DNA from 2 places in the Paenibacillus sp. CECT 9249 genome. Region 2 is predicted to be linked to the other one. Evidence: riboswitches for the same ligand, from Rfam matches in the RefSeq annotation. Region 2 holds a riboswitch; the other holds the start of a gene.
The links. Region 2 has a riboswitch for magnesium ahead of mgtE (magnesium transporter). Riboswitches for the same ligand answer to the same signal wherever they lie in the genome.
Positions count from the first base shown of each region.

Region 1: another riboswitch for magnesium. It lies ahead of LQ229_RS03570 (FtsW/RodA/SpoVE family cell cycle protein); the one in region 2 lies ahead of mgtE (magnesium transporter).

Region 1 is NZ_CAKKLI010000003.1:12,357-15,521, reverse strand. It holds gene LQ229_RS03575 (efflux RND transporter periplasmic adaptor subunit) at 1-967, shown strand, start outside; M-box (ykoK) riboswitch at 1,059-1,235, shown strand; gene LQ229_RS03570 (FtsW/RodA/SpoVE family cell cycle protein) at 1,317-2,444, shown strand; gene LQ229_RS03565 (peptide chain release factor 3) at 2,469-3,165, opposite strand, start outside.
Region 2 is NZ_CAKKLI010000004.1:119,775-122,939, forward strand. It holds gene ytaF (sporulation membrane protein YtaF) at 1-67, opposite strand, end outside; gene LQ229_RS05570 (DUF1232 domain-containing protein) at 281-934, opposite strand; M-box (ykoK) riboswitch at 1,417-1,583, shown strand; gene mgtE (magnesium transporter) at 1,668-3,002, shown strand.

The DNA of each region.
Region 1 (3,165 bases), on a different contig from region 2:
AACGATGCTGCAGTTCGATGTCACCCGCGAAAATTTGTCCAAGACGATCGAAGTGAAAGGGAAATCCTCTTACTTGAATGAAACTTTCATCTATGCGCCATATTCCGGCGATGTTGTGAAATGGCATGTGAAAGACGGGACGCAATTGAAAAAAGGCGATATCATGTTCGAGCTCGACGGCACCAAGCTCAGCAACGATATTGCATTGATGGAGGCGAATTCCAAAAAGGCGCAGCTGGAAAAAAGATTGAATGAGCTGCAGGCTGCCATGAGCGAACACGAAGCTCCGCCATTGACGACGGAATACGAATCGAAAAAATATTTTGTGGAAAAAGAACAAAACAAAATTGTAAACGAATTAAACGAAGTTAATGAACAGATCAATCGAACGGATATTGAGGAAAAGAAAAAGAAGCTCGGCCAATCGAAGTTTGCCGCGCCGGACGCCGGCATATTTCTATTCGAAGATTCCAGCAAAATTCCGCAGGCCGTCAAGGAAAGCGACCGGCTCGGCAAAATCGTCGATTTAGGCAAACTTCAACTGATAACGTACGTCGGCGAACAAGACGTATTTCAGATCAAGCCGGGCATGCCGGTTAAGGTGAAGATCAATGCGCTGAAAAATATTACGCTTGAGGGCAGCGTCGAACGCGTCTCCAAATTTGCCAAGTCGGGAACGGATCAAAGCTCCGGCCAAGCCGCGCAATTCGAAGTGAATATTCATCTGCAGCCGAACGAGAATTTGATCGCCGGCCTCAGCTTGACGGGCGAGATTGAAATCGCCAATAAGGAGAATATCGTCGTCGTGCCGACGCTGGCCGTGCAGCGGGAAAACGACAAGTACTATGTTATGAAGCAGACCCCGGAAGGACTCGAGAAAACATTTATTGAAATCGGATTGGAGACGGCGGATAAAACCGAAGTGATCAGCGGGCTGAACGAAGGGGACAAAGTTGTTCTTCAGTAGTGTTTGCCATTATTTATATCTTTTTCCTCCAGAAGTATTGACATTTCATCGGCATGAGTCGTATGATGCTATAGATAATAAAATGATTTGCCAATTACCTCGTTAGGTGAGGCTCCTATACAAACAGATGCCACTGCCCAGAAATATCGAAAGATGCCCATGGGTTGAACAGGGATTGCCGGATTAAGGCTTTTCATAATGTGGCTAAGACAACGCTCGACGTTGCCTTTACGTTGTATAGTGCCAAAACTCGACTTGGAGGGACATCGGAAGTTTCTATTTGCATTTGCATATTCCATGAATCCTCTAGTAGTTAGGGGATTCATTTTTTTTATTGGAGGTAATATGCATGTTTAAAAAGTGGAGAGAACTGGATTATATCATTTTGCTTATTGTCGGCATTTTCATGGCCGTGAGCACCATCGCCATTTACAGCGCAACCAATCTTACGAAATACGAAGGACTGCACATGAACAACCTGCTGCTATACGGGGTATCCGGTATTTTGGTCTGTGTGCTGGCGCTTATCGATTATCGAATTTTCGTTCGTAAATTATCCTATCTTTTATACGGAATCGGGATTGTATTCCTCATCTATGTCATGTTCCAAGGAGTAACGATTAACGGATCGAGACGATGGATCAATCTCGCCTTTATTCAATTTCAACCGTCCGAGCTTGTGAAAATTGCGCTCATTCTCGTCATTGCCAAACTGCAAGAAAAAAGGCAGGGCGACGCGCTTCAAGTGTGGAGCGACATCCTGCCGATTACTCTGTTCACGGCGGTACCGTTTGTGTTGGTCTTGATGCAGCCCGATTTAGGCACGGCGATCGTATTCATCAGCATTTATATCGGCATGCTATGGTCGGGCAATATCCGTATCAAACATATTGCGGTCGGCGCCGGAACGGCCGCTGCCATCGTCGGGCTCATCGTTGCTTTGTATTATTTCGATTTCAATCTATTCTCCAAAATTGTTAAGCCGCATCAATTAGAACGGATACAAACGTTTCTGGACCCCGGGGCGGATCCGAATTCCGCTTGGCATGTCATGAATTCGCTCACCGCCGTCGGGGTGGGGCAGTTGTTCGGCAAAGGGTTTCAGCACGGTTTTTATACGCAAAACGGATTCATCCCTTATAATTACGCAGACTCTATTTATGTCGTCATCGGAGAAGAATTCGGGTTTGCAGGCTCGGCGTTATTGCTCATCTTGTTCTTCCTGCTCTTCTACCGGATGATCCGCATCGCGTCCGAATGCAAAGATTTGTCCGGGTCGTACATCGTGGTCGGCGTCATTTCAATGTTGACTTTGCAAATCTTCGAGAATATCGCCATGCATATCGGCATGATGCCGATGACGGGAATCGCGCTGCCCTTTATAAGTTACGGAGGAAGCTCCTTATTGACGAATATGATCGCGGTAGGGCTCGTTCTCAGCGTCAGAACGCATCGGAACAGGCACGATATCCCCTAATCGCAATACAAGAAAAGACGGCTCTTACGGAGCCGTCTCCAGAAATTTTACGTCAGGCATTTTGTCGATTGCGGTCCGCATCGCATATTCGTTCTCGAACAAGGCGACGTAATTGTCTTTCTTGTCCTTGACAAGCTGCGAATTAATGCGGAATTTCGCCGGATCGATGCTGTCGCCGACAACCCAGCGGCCGAATTGGAACGGCAGCCGCTGCAGCAGCACTTCCACGCCATATTCGGCTTTCATCCGATATTCGAACACTTCGAATTGCAGCTGGCCGACAACGCCGAGAATCGTCTCGTCGAACGTCCCCGTGGAGTAGAACACCTGAATCGTTCCTTCCTCCGTCAACTGATCGACGCCTTTCTGGTATTGCTTATGCTTTAACGCATTCTTGACCGTGACTCTGGCGAATAATTCGGGCGAGAACGTCGGCAGTTCGTCGAATGTCACCTCGGAACCTTGACTCAAGCTATCGCCGATGCGGAATATGCCGGGATCGAACAAGCCGATAATATCCCCCGGATAAGCTTCCTGAACGATATCGCGGTCTTGCGCCAGAAATTGCTGCGGCTGAGATAGCTTGATTTCTTTACCGACGCGCACATGCTTCACGGCCATGCCCCGTTCGAACTTCCCGGAACAAACGCGCAGGAATGCGATTCGGTCGCGATGAGCCGGATTCATGTTCGCCTGGATTTTGAATATATAACCGGAAAAT
Region 2 (3,165 bases):
GGCCTACTCCCAAATTGTCAATGCTTGACGAGAAGGTTAACGCAGCAATAATAAACCATGATGTCATATGAAAAACTCCTTTTGACGATTATTTAATGAACATTATATTGGCGATTAGCAACAGTGTGCATATCCATTTACATGAAATGTTGACAAATGGGAAACGAGTTGATTGAATTTTGTCAATAGAACGGAATAACCGTTTATGTCGAGAAAAAAGGGTCGCCGAGTCCGTCTCAACAACCCATTACATCTATTTTTGATTTTCACGAACGTCCCGTTATTCGGACGGCTTGAACAATTTCGGTGTCTGGAGAGCGTTCGCAATCAGTTTTACGGCAATAGCATCGTCTATATAACCAATCGGAAAAATATAATCCGGAATAACGTCCACTGGCGAAATAAAATAAATCAATGCGCTTCCGATTAATGCCATCTCCCATGGAGCGCCTTTGTTTATGCGGAATTTCTCGTACATATCTTTTAGCTGATGAATAAACGGTCCGGTACCGCTTATTTTTTGAAGCTTTGTCTCAAATTGCCGCAGTATCGTTTCTTTGCCTTCTTCCGTTTGCGCATACTGTTCGTATTTGGCCAATTCCCGTTCGACATTCTCTACGCTGAACTGATTATAATGTACATTGGAGGATTCGAGGATGTCTTGAATATTGTCGATCGAGGCATGAATATCCGATTCCCGCCGATTGACAGAGTAACCGGCAGCGGCAAACAACTCCGAGACGGGAACCTCGAGACAATCGGCAAATCGTTGCAAATGTTCCGGAGTCGCTTTTCGCTTCCCGTTTATGATCCGCGAGACGGTGGCCGGATCAATCTGGGTGAGTTCGCTGCATTTCCTTATGGATAAAGAGCGCTCCTGTAACAGTCTCTTCAACAATAAGCCAAGGGTGCCGCTGTTCTTCTGTTCAGACATACTGACGATCCTTTCTAAAAACCGGTTTGCTTATAATATATATCGATGTTGACATTTTGTCAAAACGGATTCCCGTTACTCGCTACTTTTTCTGGCGATCAGCAATTGTCATTGACAGCATAAACGGTTGGGAGTACGATAAAACTTGTAGTCGTTCTGTCCTCGTTAGGCGAGTCTCCTATACAAACCTTCAGACTCCGGAGGATTTTCATTTTGAGAAAGGGGTGGGATCATGGAAGGAAGTCCGAGTCGAAACGATAACCGAAGGCGAGATTCAGTAAAGAGGAAGAGTCCTTTCCCTACGGCCCTCCCATGTTCCCCATGCGGCGATTTGCGCATGTTTCGCGATATGTGCGAGGCGTGCTTCGATTTGTGCGGGCCTATGTAACATGCGAGCAACCTTTGCGCGTAAGGAAACGGATGAAGGCTCTCTCTTTATGGGAGGGCTTTTTTGGTTTCGGTCGATTTCCACGGAAATAAAATACGAACCTCGTTAGGTGAGGCTCCTGTATGGAGAAATGCTGCTGCCCAGAAATGTCCAAAGACGCCAATGGGTCAACAGAAGCCATCGACATAAGGTGGTTTTTAATGTAGCTGGATTCCGCTCCTATGCCATACAGTGCTAAAACTCAACGAATGGAGGTGTCGATTTTTCGGGTATAACACGCCTTCATTCGTTATGGGCGTGTTTTTTTGTGTGGAGAAAAAAATGTTCATGAAGGAGGCAATGTTCATGGTACAAGAACTCAAAAAATTGCTAGCCCATCATAAGGAGTCCGAAATACGCGACTTCATATCCCGTTTTCAACCTTTTGATGTAGCGGAAATGTTAACAACAGATCTTGACAGTGAGGAACAGCTCGCGCTTATATCCATGTTTCCCATTCCGTTAAGTGCGGAAGTTCTCGAATATATCGAGCCGGAACTGCAATATCGCATTCTCGTTCGGAGCAGCAAAGAAACGACCACCTTGCTGCTTCATGAAATGTCAAGCGATAAGGTCGTCGATTTGCTCTTAGCCATTCATCCTCATCAAGCGGATAAATTAATGGAGTTATTGCCGCTCGATTATCGGGATAAACTGAGCACGTTGATGAACTATCCCCCGGAAACGGCAGGGAGTCTCGCTACAGTGGAATACATTGCCGTTCGGGATTCTTGGACGGGAGACCAGACTTTGCGGCATGTTCGAAAAGTCGGACATGAGGCCGAAATTGTTTCCTATATCTATGTTCTCGACACTTATGGAAAGCTAGTCGGCATCGTATCGCTGAAAGATACGATCATGGCAGGTACCGAATCGAAAATAGGGGATATCATGAAAGAAGATGTCATTTCCGTTCCCGCCGATATGCATCAGCAAGAAGTCGCGAATATTTTAACCAATTATAATTTGGTTGCGATCCCCGTCGTTACTCACGACAACCGGATGATTGGAATTGTTACCGTAGACGATTTGATCGATGTCATTCATGAAGAAGCGACCGAGGATTTTCAGAAACTGGGCGGAAGTCAGCCGCTAGAAGAGCCTTATTTTAAAAACTCCATTTGGAAATTGTTCCGCAAACGTATCGGATGGCTGCTCATTTTGTTTGTCGCGGAGGCTTATACGGGGAATGTGCTGCGCCACTTTGAAGATACGCTGTCCGAAGTGATTGCCTTAACCTTCTTTATACCATTGCTGATCGGCACGGGAGGCAACTCGGGAACGCAGACGGTAACGACGCTCGTTCGCGCACTGGCTCTCGGCGAAGTCAGATTCAAGGATATTTTCAAAGTAATGGGCAAAGAAGTAGCCACAGGTATTTTTCTCGGGATTTGTATGGGACTTGCCGCCTTTGTGCGGGCGGAGTTTCTGGGGGTGGGATTCGACATCGGCTCGGTAGTTGCCGTCACCGCCGTGTTTGTTGTCATCTGGTCATCCCTCGTTTCGGCGATCTTGCCGCTCGTTTTACACAAATTAAAAGTCGACCCGGCCGTTGTTTCAGGTCCGTTTATTACAACATTGGTTGACGGAACCGGATTGATCATCTACTTCACAATGGCCAAACTAATGTTGAATCTATAATCGTCCGGCAACGATCCCCGCTTGTTTTTCGGATTGGAAAAGAGGATTTTGCAGAAACATTTGCATTTCCTCAGGTGCGATTTGCGCCGCCGAAAGGGTTTTGTATTTACGATCGAGAATAAATAAAGCGGGACGAAAATAAACCGTAAGAGGACGGGGTGTT